2 linked regions of the Solidesulfovibrio magneticus RS-1 genome follow. The protein of the gene in region 2 binds, or shares a complex with, the protein of the main gene of each other region. Links are inferred from orthologs where the notes say so. Each region holds a gene or a part of one and is shown on either strand. Other genes may lie near its edges. The genes, in order: fliG and fliM.

Evidence for each region.
Region 1: the proteins of fliM (region 2) and fliG are in contact, whole or in part, in a crystal structure (PDB 4QRM), measured with the Thermotoga maritima proteins. The link is inferred for Solidesulfovibrio magneticus RS-1 from one-to-one orthologs. Residues at the interface, in WP_004081085.1 of Thermotoga maritima: Tyr124, Leu127, Asp128, Ile130, Met131, Gly132, Gly133, Pro134, Glu136, Pro139, Arg141, Thr144, Glu145, Ile146, Glu147, Ser149, Ile150, Lys153; in WP_004082903.1 of Thermotoga maritima: Phe122, Ser125, Glu126, His127, Pro128, Gln129, Thr130, Val133, Glu157, Arg161, Leu164, Leu165, Arg167, Ser169, Glu171, Val172, Glu175, Ile176, Asn179, Lys182.

The regions. Positions count from the first base shown.
Region 1 is NC_012796.1:5,109,491-5,116,815, forward strand. What follows is about bases 2,511-5,317. They hold fliG (flagellar motor switch protein FliG), read left to right. Parts: upstream 2,511-3,316; coding sequence 3,317-4,318; downstream 4,319-5,317. Other genes in these bases: fliF (flagellar basal-body MS-ring/collar protein FliF), read left to right, coding at 2,511-3,310; DMR_RS21280 (FliH/SctL family protein), read left to right, coding at 4,305-5,168; DMR_RS21285 (FliI/YscN family ATPase), read left to right, coding at 5,155-5,317. Outside these bases: DMR_RS21250 (tetratricopeptide repeat protein), read right to left, coding at 1-80; flagellar basal body rod protein FlgB, read left to right, coding at 433-843; flagellar basal body rod protein FlgC, read left to right, coding at 845-1,288; flagellar hook-basal body complex protein FliE, read left to right, coding at 1,301-1,627; more of fliF, read left to right, coding at 1,667-2,510; more of DMR_RS21285, read left to right, coding at 5,318-6,480; DMR_RS21290 (pyridoxal phosphate-dependent aminotransferase), read left to right, coding at 6,664-7,325. UniProt on the Bacillus subtilis protein: One of the proteins that forms a switch complex that is proposed to be located at the base of the basal body.
Region 2 is NC_012796.1:2,529,900-2,537,204, reverse strand. What follows is about bases 1,818-4,604. They hold fliM (flagellar motor switch protein FliM), read right to left. Parts: upstream 3,808-4,604; coding sequence 2,827-3,807; downstream 1,818-2,826. Other genes in these bases: DMR_RS10750 (outer membrane beta-barrel protein), read right to left, coding at 3,968-4,549; DMR_RS10760 (C39 family peptidase), read right to left, coding at 1,972-2,733; DMR_RS10765 (RimK family protein), read right to left, coding at 1,818-1,972. In the rest of the region: DMR_RS10770 (carboxylate-amine ligase), read right to left, coding at 1-506; more of DMR_RS10765, read right to left, coding at 503-1,817; DMR_RS10745 (class I SAM-dependent methyltransferase), read left to right, coding at 4,904-5,539; DMR_RS10740 (glutamate-5-semialdehyde dehydrogenase), read left to right, coding at 5,585-6,856; nadD (nicotinate (nicotinamide) nucleotide adenylyltransferase), read left to right, coding at 6,866-7,305. UniProt on the Bacillus subtilis protein: One of the proteins that forms a switch complex that is proposed to be located at the base of the basal body.

The sequences.
Region 1 (7,325 bases), 2.6 Mb from region 2 along the record:
TCGGCCTTGTCCAGGTCGCCCATGAACAGATAGCATTCGCCGAGTTCCTTGTTGATTTCGTAGTCGAGTTGCCCACTCATGACATCCCCTCCGTTGGCGGCCCGTCGGGTGCTGGTTTCGGGCCTGGCCGGTTCGCGCCTTGACGGCGCAGCTGGTGCTCGTTGGTCCCGACGGCCAGGGCTGCCGGGCGTTTTCCTCCAAGCAATCCTCATGCCAAGAACCCCAACGCGCCGGCCGGCCGGCTCCACAGGCCCGCGACGCATGACGCTTTTGGGAAATTCGTCCGGCTTTATTAGAAAGTGAAACGAATAGGCGGCAAAAAATGCCCCCGGCCGCGCCGGGCTGATCGGGCTGGAACGCTTTTTGCCCAATAGGCTTTCGAAAACGGGCGGCCAGCCCGGAGACGACTCTCCCAAGCGGAGGAAACAGACCATGAAAACCATTTTTTCAAGCAATCTCGGGCTTCTCGGCAAGGTCATGGACCTGCATCAGGAGCGTCAGAATGTCGTCATGTCCAACCTGGCCAACCAGGACGTGCCCGCCTTCAAGGCCCGCACCCTGGAGTTCGAGCAGGAACTGCAGGCCGCGCTCAATATCGACGGCCGGGGCAAGATGACGCGCACCCAGGGCGGCCACATGCCCACGGTGTTCAATGCCGCCGGCTTCGAGGGCAACATCGACATGGGCTGGAAGCCCCGGGTCGTCCAGGGCCTGGACAGCGTGGACATGGATAAGGAAATGGCGGTCATGGCCAAGAATACGCTCATGTACAACGCCCTGACCGACATCACCAAGAAGAGTTTCGAAGGCCTGCAAAAGGTCATCATGGACGGAGGCAAGTAACATGGATCTCTTCACCGCAATGGACATCGGTTCGTCGGGCATGTCGGCCCAGCGGACCACCATGAACACCATCTCCATGAACCTGGCCAACATCAAGACCACCAGAACGGTCAACGGCGGCGGACCTTACGTGCGCAAGTCCGTCATGCTCGAATCGACTCCGGTGGACAGCCCGTTCTCCAAGGCCATGCAGTCGGCCCAGGACCGCGACCTGGCCGGCGTCAAGGTCACGAGCCTGGTCAACGACAACCGCCCGTTCCGCATGCAGTACGAGCCCGGCCACCCCGACGCCAACGCCGACGGCTACGTGGCCTATCCCGACATCAACGTGGTCGAGGAAATGGCCAACATGATCACGGCCATGCGCAGCTACGAAGCGTCCAGCTCGTCGATCGGCACCGTCAAGAACATGTTCAACAAGGCCCTGGAAATCGGCCGCAGCTAACGGAGAAGCGTCATGGCCATCCCTTCCCTCGCCCTCGCCGCCTACCAGAACGCCCTGTCCCAGTCCGGGGCCATCGAAGCCAAGGTGTCACGCTCCCTGGCCAAGCCGGCCGCGCCGGCCGAAGGGTTCGGCCAGATGCTCACCGACTCCGTCAAGCGCGTCAACGACATGCAAAACGGCAAGGACGCCATGGTCGAGTCCTTTGCCTCGGGCCAGACCCAAAACGTCCATGAACTCATGATCAATCTGCAAAAGGCCAGCTCCGCCATGCAGATGACCACGGCCGTGCGCGGCAAGGTCATCGAGGCCTACCGCGAACTCGTCAAGATCCAGTTCTAGCCCGCGCGACCGTAAACGAAGACCGCCAGGAGACCCGCCATGCCCGACTTCCTCAAGCAAAACTTCGAGAAGCTCATCCAGTACTGGTCCAACCGTTCCGCCGCCCAGCGCATCATGCTGGCCGGACTGGCCGCTTCCCTGGTCGCCGCCTTCGTGGTCATGCTGTTTATTCTCAACCAGCCCGACATGCGCGTACTCTACACCAACATGCCCCAGGAAGACGCCTCCCGGGTGGTGGAGCTCCTCAAGGCTTCCAAGACCCCCTACGAACTGCGCGACAACGGGGCCACCGTGCTGGTACCGGCCGAGGCCGTCTACGAGCAGCGCCTCAAGGTGGCCGGCGAAGGCGTCATGCGCGGCCAGGGCATCGGCTTCGAACTGTTTGACGAACTCAAGGTCGGCCAGACCGACTTCGTCCAGCGCATCAACTACACCCGGGCGCTGCAAGGCGAACTGGCCCGCACCATTTCCGAATTTCCCCAGGTCGAAAAGGCCCGCGTCCACTTGGTGCTGCCCCACAAGAGCCTTTTTATCGAAGAGCAGAAAAAGGCCACCGCCTCGGTGGTGCTGACCCTGCGCAAGGGCCAAAAACTTGACGCCAAGCAGCTCCAGGGCATCGTCAACCTCGTGGCCATGTCCGTGGAAGGCCTTACCCCCGACCACATCACCGTCACCGACACCGCCGGCCAGTCCCTGTATCAGCCGCGCGGCGACGGCGGCCTCGACGGTCTGACCACTACCCAGTTCGAATACAAGAACACCTTCGAATCCAACCTCGAAAACCGCCTCGAACAGATACTCACCCCCATCCTCGGCCCGGGGCGCTCCCTGGCCAAGGTCAACGCCGAGCTCGACTTTGCCCAGCGCACCATCCGCAAGGAACTCTACGACCCCAACGCCACCGTGGTGCGCAGCGAACAGAAAAGCGAGGAATCCACCTCCGGCACGGCGGCCGTGGACGCCTCGGGCGTCACCACCACCCCGCGCGGCGGCGGACAGGCCGTGCCCAACACCAATTTCCGGGGCGAAGGCTATTCCGGCACCGAGTCCACTCAGAAGTCCAACCGGGAAAACAAGACCACCAACTACGAGATCAACAAGGAAGAGCAAAACGTCGTCACCCCCGTTGGCGACTTGAAGCGCCAGTCCATAGCGGTTATCGTGGACGGGACCTATGAGAAGGTCGAGGGGACCAAGAACTGGAAGTTCGTGCCCCGCTCGGCCGAGGAACTGGAACGCATCAAGCAGATCGTGGCCCGGGCCGCCGGCCTGGACGCGGCGCGCGGCGACGAGATCCAGGTGTCGAGCTTCGAGTTCGGCGCGCCGGACGGATCGGCCGAGCCGAGCCTGGTGCAGACCATGCTGGAATACGCCCAGCGGCTGGGCAAGCCCTTCATCAACGGCCTGCTCATCTTCCTGTTCCTCATCCTGGTCGTGCGGCCGGTGGTGCTGGCGCTCATTCGTCCGCGGGTCACCGAAGAGGAGATCGAAACCTTGGAAAGACTGCCCGAAGGCGAAGCCCGGCTGGCCCTGGCCGAGGCCGTGGAAAGCGAAGAGGCGGCGGCCATGCTGGAACCCGGCCGCCAGTTCGAGCTGGCCAAGCACCTGGCCTTGCAACTGTTCGAAGAAAACATGGAGCAGTCCATCTCGCTGCTCAAGAGCTGGCTTAAGCAGGAGGCCTAATCCCCCATGCCCGCCATGATGTCCGGTCCGCAAAAGACCGCCGTTCTCTGTCTGGCCCTGGGCGAAAAGTTCGCCGGGGAGGTGTTCAAACGCCTGGATCGGCGCGAAATCGCCGCCATCTCCAAGGCCATGTTGGACATCGAAACCGTGCCCAAGGAACAGGTCGAGGAAGTGGTCCACGAGTTCAACGACGCCCTCCAGACCGGACGCGACATGGTCACGGGCGGCGCGGACCAGGTGCGCCGGCTGCTCTCCAAGACCCTGGACTCGGACACGGCCAAGTACATCATGGAAACCCTGGAGCTCGACACCGGCCCGACCCCGTTCCAGGAACTGGGCAACGTCTCGCCGCGCATCCTGGCCCAGATCCTGCGCAACGAGCATCCCCAGACCCTGGCCCTGATCCTTGGCCACCTGCACCCCGAGCAGGCCGCCGAACTGCTGCAGAACCTGCCCTCGGGCGTGCGCGCCGAGGTGCTCATGCGCTTGTCCAAGCTCGAAGCCGTGGCCGAGGACATGCTCATGGAAGTGGACAAGGTGCTGCAAAACCAGCTCATCGCCATGGGCGGCAAGGAAGGCAAGAAGGTCGGCGGCATCACCGCCGTGGCCGAAATCCTCAATGCCGTGGACCGGGCCACCGAAGAGGAAGTCCTCTCCGAGATCGAGGAAGAATCCGCCCAGACGGCCGAAGACATCCGCAACCTCATGTTCGTCTTCGAGGACATCAAGGCCCTGGACGACCGGGCCATCCGCGAACTGCTCAAGGAAGTCTCCAACGAGGAGCTCACCCAGGCCTTAAAGGGCGCTTCCGAGGAGCTGCGGGACAAGTTCTTCCGCAACCTTTCCGAGCGCGCCGCCAACATGATCCAGGAAGACCTGGAGATCATGGGTCCCATCCGCCTGGCCGAGGTCGAAGGCGCCCAGCAAAACGTGGTCAAGACCGTGCGGCGCCTGGAGGCCGAGGGCAAGATCGCCATAGGCCGCGGAGGCGGCGATGTCTTTGTCTGACGAAGAGGCGGCAAGCGTCCTCACCGGCCGGGTCATCCTCGGGCCGGGCCTGGCCGGCCCGGGCGAGACCACCGTGGCCGAGCTGGAAGCCCACCGCTCCCCCGAGGAACTCGAAAAGGTCGAGCTCCGATTCTGGGAACGCCTGCGGGCCAAGGCCACGGCCAAGGCCCAGACCATCCTCGCCGAGGCCATGGCCGAGGCCGAGCGCCTGCGCGAGACGGCCCGCCAGGAAGGCTACGCCGCCGGCCACGCCCAGGGCCGGGCCGACGCCGACGCGGCCGCCGCCGAAGCCGCCGCCGCCGCCGCCGCCGAATATGAAGCAACCCTGGCCCATCTGGCCGGCTCTTTCGGGGCCATGGCCGAGGCCCTGACCGGCGAGCGCGCCCGGGTGTGGGATCTGCAGCGCGACGAATTTCTGACGCTGCTGCGCCTGGCCGTGGAGCGCACCGTCAACGTGGCCATCGACGCCCGGCGCGAAGAGATCCTGGCGGCCCTGCTGCACGAAGCCCTGGAAGCCATCGACGCCAAGGCCGAACCCACCCTCACCGTCCACCCCGAGGACGAACCCCTCCTGCGCGAACTGCTCACGCGGGCCAAGGCCGAACGCCCGGCCCTGGCCCGGGTGTCCGTACGCGTCAATCCCGGGCTCATTCCCGGCAGCCTCTATCTCGAATACCCCGAAGGCCTGGTGGACAACACCATCGCCAGCCGGTTTGCCGAAGTCGAAGCGATTTTCGCCCATCTGGCCGCCGCCCCGGCTCCGGGCGAAGGCGGCGACGCGGCCCCCGACACCGCCCCGGCCGGCGACCTGACGCCGGGAGCGCCCGGAGACGGCCATGCCCACGGTTGACGCCGCCGGGGCCATTTCCCTGCTGTCGGCCATGCAGCCCATGAAGACCTACGGCAAGGTCTCCAAGGTCGTGGGGCTTATCGCCGAGGGGCGCGGCATCCGCGCGCCGGTGGGGTCGGTGTGCCACATGCTGCCCCAGGGCGAAGCCCCGGGCACGGAAGTGCCGGCCGAGGTGGTGGGCTTTCGCGACGGGGCGTGTCTGTTCATGCCCTACGGCGACCTGCGCGGCATTGCACCCGGGACCCTTATCCGCAACACCAGCACGCCGCCGCTGTTTCCGGTGGGCCGACGCTACCTCGGCCGGGTCATCGACGCCTTCGGCAACCCCATCGACAACGGCGATCCCGTCGTGCCGCGCCGCTTCAATCCCATTTTCGCCCCGGCCCCCTCGCCCATGGACCGGCCGCGCATCTGCGACCCCATGGATGTGGGCGTGCGGGCCATCAACGGCTGCCTGACGCTGGGCAAAGGCCAGCGCGTGGGCATCATGGCCGGTTCGGGCGTGGGCAAATCCACGCTCATGGGCATGATCGCCCGCAACACCGTGGCCGACGTCAACGTCATTGGGCTTGTGGGCGAACGCGGCCGCGAGCTGCGGGAATTTATTGAAAAGGACCTCGGCCCCGAGGGCATGGCCCGGTCGGTGGTGGTGGTGGCCACCTCGGACCAGAGTCCGCTCATCCGTATGCGGGCCGCCTACGCCGCCACGGCCATGGCCGAATTTTTCCGCGACGAAGGCAACGACGTCATCCTCATGATGGACTCCGTCACCCGCTTTGCCATGGCCGGCCGCGAGGTCGGTCTGGCTGCCGGCGAACCGCCGACCACGCGCGGCTATACGCCCTCGGTCTTCGCCCAGCTGCCCAAGCTCCTGGAGCGGGCCGGCCGCAATGGCCTCGGCAGCATCACCGGCATCTACACCGTGCTGGTCGACGGCGACGATTTCAACGAACCCATCGCCGACAGCGTGCGCTCCATCCTTGACGGGCATATCGTCCTGACCCGCGACCTGGCCGACCAGGGGCATTTCCCGGCCATCGACGTGCTGCGAAGCATCAGCCGTCTGCGCTCCGACGTGACGCCCAAAGACGCCCTTGCCGCCTCGCGCGAGCTCATCCGGCTGCTGGCCACCTACCGGCGCGTGGAAGACATGGTCAACATCGGGGCCTACGCCCGGGGGGCCAACCCGGAAATCGACCGAGCCATCGACATGATCGGCCCCATCAACACCTTCCTGCGCCAGGACGTGGCCGAACGGCAAAGCCTGGAAGAGTGCTTCCAGGCCGTCATCGCCCTGATCGGCAAGAAGTAATTTCGGCTTCCGCCGCCCGCCGTCCTTGCCTGCCGCCCGCCCCCGGGCTACATCTTCCTGCCCCGACGCCTTTTTTCCTCACCGGCCTGGATGCGGCCGAAACCGGCGCGGCCGTGGCCAACAACGGCCGGCTGCGCGCCAAGCGTTCGGGAACGCGCCTCAACCACCAACCGGACCACTGCCATGAACCCCGCCTGCAAGGACATCACCTCGTTTCTCGTCATGGACATCCTCGAACGCGCCCAGGCCATCGAGGCGGCGGGCCACCGCGTCATCCACCTGGAGATCGGCGAACCAGATTTCGACATTCCCGAGTGCGTCAAGGACGCGGCGCAAAAGGCCGTGGCCGAGGGGCGCACCCACTACACCCACAGCCTGGGCATCCTTGAGCTGCGCGAGGCCCTGTGCGCCCTTTACGCCGACGAATACGGCGTGAAGATCAGTCCGGAGCGGATTCTGGTCGCCGGCGGCACCTCGCCGGCCATGCTGCTGGCCTTCGGCGTCCTGGCCCGGCCGGGCAAGCACATGCTGCTCACCGATCCGGCCTATGCCTGCTACCCCAATTTCCTGCGCTTTACCGGACTGACGCCGCGTTATGTGGCCGTGGACGAAGAAGACGGCTTCCAGTGGACGCCGGAGCGTATCTGGGAGTCGGTCAGCGAGGACACCGCCGCCATCCTGCTCAATTCCCCGGCCAACCCCACCGGCACGCTGCTGTCCGAGGCCGCCTTGGAGACCGCCTGCGCCTGCGGCGCGCCGGTGGTGTCCGACGAAATCTACCACGGACTGACCTACGCCGGCCCGGCCCGCAGCGCCCTGCAGTTTTCCGACGACGCTCTGGTGTT
Region 2 (7,305 bases):
GGCATGAGCACGCGAATGGCGGCATGGAGCCGGCCGAACTCGTCGTCGCCGGCAAAAGGCAGGTTGATGTGCATGCTTTGCAGATTGGCCCAGCCATGTCCCTTGCAATTGAAGATGGCGTCGAACGCCTTGTAGATTTCGCTGCTCTCGTGGGGCCACAGCACGGTTTCCGTGAAGGGGTCCATGAGGGGATGGGCGCCGGTGGGGAGCAGGCGCGCGCCGTGGGGAGCCAGCAGTTCCTCGGCTTTGGCCACGCTGGCGGCAAAGGCGGCGGCCAGACCCTTCAAGGTCTTGGCGGGCTTGCTAACCTTCATCTCCAGCACATGGGCCACCAGTTCGTTGGACCAGGTAACCGGCCCCAGTTCGACGTCGCTGGCGTCCGGAACGCCGCCGGCGGCGGCCAGCAGCTTGTCGGCGATGGGCCGGACCGCCAAGGTTTCGCGGTCAACGATCATATATTCGATCTCAATGCCGAAAGCGGAGAAGAGATGTCTGGCTTTGCTCATACGTTGAGGCTCCCGGTTTTGCGGCGTTCGATGCGTTTGAGAAAGACTTCCACCACGCGCAAATAGAGTTCGTCCTGCAGCACCTCGTCCTCGAAGCCGGCGTCGATGTTGGGGTTGTCGTTGACCTCGATGACGTAGACCTTGTCGCCCACCTGCTTGAGATCCACGCCGTAAAGCCCGTCGCCGATGGCCGCCGCCGCCTTGAGCGCCGTGTTGACCACCTTCTTGGGGGCCTTGGCCACGGGCAGGGTTTCCACCCGGCCGTAGACGTCCTTGCCGGACTTGCCCTTGCGCAGGATCTGCCAATGGCCCGAGGCCATGTAGTACTTGCAGGCAAAAAGCGGCCGCTTGTCCAGCACCCCGATGCGCCAGTCGTATTCCGAGGGCAGATACTCCTGGGCGATGACCAGATCGGACTTGGACAAAAGCCGCTTGGCCTCCTGCATGAGCGCGTCGGATTCGCGCACCAGCACCACGCCCTGGGAAAAGGCGCTGTCGGGCTGCTTGAGCACGCAGGGCAGGGGCAGCTCTTCCAGGATATGGTCGATATTCTTGCAATGGGCGATAACCGTGCGGGGGGCCGGAATTTTCAGGCGCGACAGCACCTCGGCCAGATAGACCTTGTTGGAGCAACGCAGGATGGATTCCGGGTCGTCGATGACCACCAGCCCTTCGGCCGCCGCCTTGCGGGCCATGCGGTAGGTGTGGTGATCGACGTTGGTGGTTTCGCGGATGAACAGCGCGTCGAACTCCGACAGGCGGTTGGAATCCTCGCGGGTGATGATCTCCACGCCAAGGCCAAGGTTCTCGGCGGCCTTGACGAAGCGCTTGATGGCCCGGGCGTCGGAAGGCGGGCGTTCCTCCTCGGGGTCGTGGAGGATGGCCAGATCGTAGCGGCTCACTTGGCGCTTGGGGATGGTGAGCTTTTTGCCGGTGAAGTAGTCGGTGGACACGGCCTCGGCAAAGTCGCGCTCTTCCTCGGGGATGTCGCGCAGAGGCAGAGGCGAGACGTTTTGGAGCTGCCAGCCGTTTTGCCAGTTGCAGTCGGCCCGCAGAAACGGCGTGGGAAAGAGCTTGAACAGCCGCGAGGCGAGCTGTTCCAGGCCTTTTTCCGGCGTTTTGCCGAAATAGGCCGAGAAGCTTATTTTTTCCTGCGGCCTGTCGGCCAGGGCCCGTTCCAGGAGTTCGGCCAGTTCTTCCGAGGCCAGCCGGATGATGCCCACGGACTTCATGTCCTGGATGGCCGTGATGGACGGGATGGGCTTGTGGCCCCGGGCTTCGGCCAGAAGCGACACGTAATAGCCCATGGATTGGTAGCGGAAGGAACGGCAGAGGTTGATGATCTTGACCCCGCGCAGGGCGGTGAAGGCCTCGTCGGCCAGATAGCTGCGGGCGGCGACGGGTTCGACGCCGGAAAACACCAGGGAACAGTCCTCGGGGTTTTCCATGATCACCAAAACAGACACTAGAGACTCCTTTGCCGGTCCTCGGACCGGCTTTTCTTTCGAGGCGAAAGCACGAGCAGATTGGCGTCGTCGGTGATGACGCCAAGCATGACGGCGCAGACCAGATGATTGAGCGTCACCTCGTAGTATTGGCTGCGGCTGATGGGATTGGGCAGGAGCGGATCGGCGATATGGGTGACGCGGGCCGAGGAATCGTAGCCGTTTATCACCACGAAATGCCCGGACGGCTTGCCGCGCAGATCGTCGAACACGGTCTTGCCGGCCACGTCGCGCTCGCGCGGGGTGCGGTAGAGATAGGTGGCGGACAAGCCGGCCAGGATGGGCCGGCCGCGCTTCAAGATGTCGCGAATAAGCGGAGCGGTCAGGTCTTCAAAACGAATCTGGCCGCCCAGGCGCAGGAATTCCAGATAGGCGGCCGAGGCCTGATGCAGACGGCGGCCGGTCTTGACGACCAACTGTTCGGTCAGCTTGGCGGCCAGATCGACGTCCTGGGCGAACCAGGTGACGTCAAAGACCGAGAGATCGAAGGTGTAGAGCTTGGCCTTGTAGCCCCGCCGCAGGGCATGGCAGCCGAGATAGGCCCCAAGCGTCCCGCCGTCGGGCAGGGTGGGAGCCTCGGCGATGACGTCCTCCAGAGGGAGGTGGTCGCCGTAGTAGCCGTAGACGGCGTGCAGGCAGGTCGGCCCGCAGGTGGCGTCATCGGGCTGGGGCAGGATGGACAGAGCCAGGGTTTGCGGTTCCACGAGACGGGAAACTATCACGGTCGCAAGGGTGTGACCATGACGCATTTGCAATGTTTGTGAAAAAATGAACTATTGGAAGTAGTTGTCGATACACAAAAAAGTGTAGCCAAGCTATTCGAGACGAATCTCTTCTTCCTTGACGATCTGGAAGGCCTTGTTGGACTTGACCAGGCCCGGGATGCCCTGGAACTTGCGAACGCCCTGGATCTCGGCTTCCAGCAGTTCGTCCACGTCGTTTTCGAGCATGAGGATGTCCCCGGGCTTGAGCGACAACAACTGGCGGCCGGTGATCTGGGAGCGGCCAAAGCGCACGAGGAGTTCCACGGGCGTTTCCATGAGCCGTTCCTTGAACCGGGCGATCCAGGCATGGTCCACTTCCAGGCGTTCGGTCTGGAACGAGGCGTAGAGCTTGGAGCGGATGGGCTCGATGGTGGCGTAGGGCAGGCAGACGATGAGCGAGCCGATGGCGTTTTCGAGTTCGACCTCGAAGGTCACGACGACCACGACATCGCTTGGCGGCACGATGGCCGCGAACTGGGGATTGACCTCGCTGCGCACGAGTTCGATGTGGACCTCGTGAACGGGCTGCCAGGATTCCTCCATGTTTTCCAGGGCGATGCGCACCACTCGGTTGATGATGGCCTGCTCGATAGGGGTGAAATCCCGGCCCTCGATCTTGGGCTGGGAGCCGGCCCCGCCGAAAAAGCTCTCCACCATGGCGAATACCAGCCTGGAGTCGACAACGAGGATGGCGTTGCCGCGCAGCGGATCGAGCTTGAAGATGTTGATGGAGGTGGGGACGGGCAGGGAGCGCATGAAGTCCCCGAACTTGGACATGTCGATGGAAATGGGGTTGACGTCGGCGCGCTTGCGCATGGCGTTGGCCATGGCGTTGGAGGCCAGGCGGGCGAAGCGGTCGTTGATGATTTCCAGAACCGGCATCCGGCCGCGGATGATGCGGTCCTGGTTGGACAGGTCGAAGACCACGACCCCGGAGTCGTCCTCCAGAATGTCGTTTTCCGCTTCGATCTCGCCGCCGGATAACCCCCGAAGCAGCGCATCGACTTCGTCCTGATCGAGAATTTTGCTCATGCCCGCACCTTTCGGCCGTTTATCGGACCACTATAGGGCTATCGGCGCGAAATGAAAAGGGAGGCCTGCAAACGAAAACCGGCCGCCCATGTTGGGGCGGCCGGATCCTTCCTCCGGGGGCGTCCCCGGTCAAACGGGCGTGGCGAACGCCCGGGTCTGGCTAGAAGCTGACATTAAGGCCCAGGGTGCCGCCGAAGGCGTTGATGCCCTGGTTGTTGAACTGGCCGATGTGGAGGTACTTGACCGATCCTTTGAGGCTCAGCTGCTGGGTCAGGGAATAGGTCGCGCCGATCTCGCCGTTCTCGGTCAGGTTGTTTTCAAAACCGTTGTACGGGGTCTTGGCGTCGGCCCACATGCCGCCGAAACCCGCGCCGGCGAAGACCGAGGCTTGGGTGGTGGCCACGAAGTGCCAGCGGACGTTGAAGTTGGCGCCGATGCCGTTGGCAGGATCGGACTTGCTGCCGTAGCCAAGGGCGGTCTCAAAACGTTTGGTCTGGTCCATGTAAACGCCCATGCCTTCAGCTTCCACGGCGAAGTTGTCGAAGACATAATAATTGAGCGCGCCGCCGTAGGTCATGATGGTGTTGACCCGAGGATTGGTGGTCCCGTAGGCGCTGAACCGGGGTTCGAAGTTGAAGCTTCCGGCCGAGAAGTTCTGGGCCATGACCCCGCCGGCCGTGGCAGCCAGGCTCAGGCTGACGGCGGCAAGTACGAGCAAGAGTTTTTTCAGCAAAGCATCCATAGCCTTCTCCCTGTAGGGCGGATTGATTGACGCGGAATGATTATCAATTGTCATGCCAACGTGTTTCATGCTAATATTGATAATAAATTAAGAATGATATAAGATTTACCTGGTTCTGGCGAAACCAATCCTGGCGAAAGGTGTTTGGTTTTTTAAAAAACTGAAACACACTCTGCGCGTTGACGTGCTGTCGCGCCACGGTTTGCCTGAGCATGGGCGGAAAGCTGTTGCCGCCCATACACGTGGTTCGTGGTGCGCAAGCCCGACATGACCTGCGCAACCAATATTTGGTATGACGCACGCGGAGTGAGGCGACCGGAAAAGCGCGGAGCCAGAAAGGGCGACTTAATTATAATGATGTCCATATATTGGGAAAATGCCGCCGCCGTGCCGTCTTCGCTGGAGCTTGTCCCGGAAGTGCGGGCGCTCATTGGCCCCGGAGACCGTATCGTGGACCTGGGTTGCGGCCCGGGACGGACCCTGGCCGGGCTTCGCCGAGACGGCCTTGGAGCGTCCCATGTCGGGGCCGACTGCAATCCGCCGAGTCTGGCCCTGGCCGCAGGGCTTGGGTTGGCTGTGGTCCGGGCGGATCTTGCCGCCTTGCCCTTTGCTGACGCTTCCTTTGAGGTAGCCGTGCTTCAGGCGGTCATGACCACGCTGCCGAGTCCGGCCGCCCGGCTGGCCGTGTTGGCCGAAGCCCGGCGGGTGGTCAAGGGCCTACTGTGTCTGGGCGATTTCCTGCGCAATCCCGATCTGCCGTATTATCGGGCCCGCTACGAGGCCGGTCTGGCCGAAACCGGCGAGGCCGGAAGCTTTCTGGTGCGCGAGGGCGGGGTCGTGCTGTATCAGGCCCACCATTTCACGTTTGAAGAGCTTGAGGGGCTCTTGTCGCAAGCAGGCTTCGGCGTGGTCCAGGCCGTCTTTGCGCAGGTTGCAACCCGCAGCGGCAACATCGTGGCCGGCGTGTCGCTGGCGGCAAAGGCGCTTTGACTTTCCGGGGCCAAGGGGCTATCAGCCAACTTTTCGCGCCCTATCCTGGAGGTTCATATGAGCGTTGCCGCCGACATGGAAGTCATGGCCCGAAAGGCCAAGGAAGCGTCCCGGGCCATGGCCGCCGCTTCCGGCGCGGCCAAGGACGCCTTTTTGGCCGGACTCGCCGGGCTGCTGGAAACCCGCCGTGAAGGCGTGCTGGCCGCCAACGCCGCTGACCTCGAAAAGGCGCGCGCGGCCGGCATGGATGCCCCGCGCCTGGACCGTCTGACGCTGACCCCGGCGGTCATGGACGGCATGGCCAAGGCCTGCCGTGAGATCATCGCCTTGCCCGACCCCGTGGGGGCCATCGAGTCCATGCGCCCCCGGCCAAACGGCCTGCTCGTCGGGTGCATGCGCGTGCCCTTGGGCGTTATCTGCATGATCTACGAATCCCGGCCCAACGTCACCATCGACGCCGCCATCTTGTGCCTCAAGGCCGGCAACGCCGTCATCTTGAAGGGCGGTTCCGAGGCCCTGGCCTCCAACCTGGCCCTGGCCGGGCTATTGCGCGAAGCCTTGGAAGCGTCGGGCCTGCCGGCCGACGCCGCCCAGCTCGTCCCCACAGCCGACCGGGCCGCCGTAGCCGCCCTATGCAAGCTCGACGAACTCATCGATGTCATGATCCCGCGCGGCGGGGAAGGGCTCATCCGGGCCGTGGTCTCCCAGGCCACCATGCCGGTGCTCAAACACTACAAGGGCGTGTGCCACGCCTACATCGACAGCGGGGCCGACGAGGCCCGGGCCGAGACCATCGTAGTCAACGCCAAGGCCCAGCGTCCGGGGGTGTGCAACGCCCTGGAGTGCCTGCTCGTCCACGTCGACGCCGCACCGACCTTCCTGCCCCGCATCGGCGACGCCTTGCGCCGGGTCGGCGTGACCATGCGGGCCTGCCCGCGCTCCCTGCCGCTTTTGGGCGAAGGAGCCGTGGCGGCTATGCCCGAGGATTTCGGCCACGAGTTCCATGACCTTATCTTGGCCGTCAAGGTTGTCGATTCCCTGGACGAAGCGCTCACCCACATCCACCGCCACGGTTCCGGGCACACCGAGGTCATCTGCACCGAGAACCATGACCGGGCCATGGATTTCCTGCGCCGGGCCGACGCCTCCATGGTCGGCGTCAACTGCTCCACGCGGTTCAACGACGGCGGCGAACTCGGCCTTGGCGCGGAGATCGGCATCTCCACCTCCAAGCTCCATTCCTACGGCCCCATGGGGCTGGTGGAACTGACCAGCGCCAAGTTCGTGGTGCTCGGCCAGGGGCAGGTGCGGGGTTAGCGAAGCGGCATGTCCGGGACCAGGATCGGCATTTTCGGCGGGACGTTCAATCCCGTCCACGTCGCCCATGTCCGGGCCGCCATCGAGGTGGCCGAGGCCTTGGGGCTGTCCGCCGTGGAATTTATTCCTTCGGCTCGGCCGCCCCACAAAATCGGCGGCAAACTGCTGGATTTCGAGCTGCGCGCCGCCCTGTGCCGGGCCGCCGTGGCCGGCATCCCGGGGTTTTCCGTCAATCTCCTGGAAGCTGACCGCCCTGGGCCGTCCTACACCCGCGACACCTTGGCCGAGTTGGCCGCTTCGCGCCCGGGGCAGGACTTCTGCTTCATCCTCGGCCTGAGCGACCTGCTCTGTCTGCCTTCCTGGAAAGACGGCCTGGGGCTGGGCCGACTGGCCGATCTGGCCGTCCATTCCCGGGAAGGGCAGGGGATCGAGGCTTTCACGGCATTTTT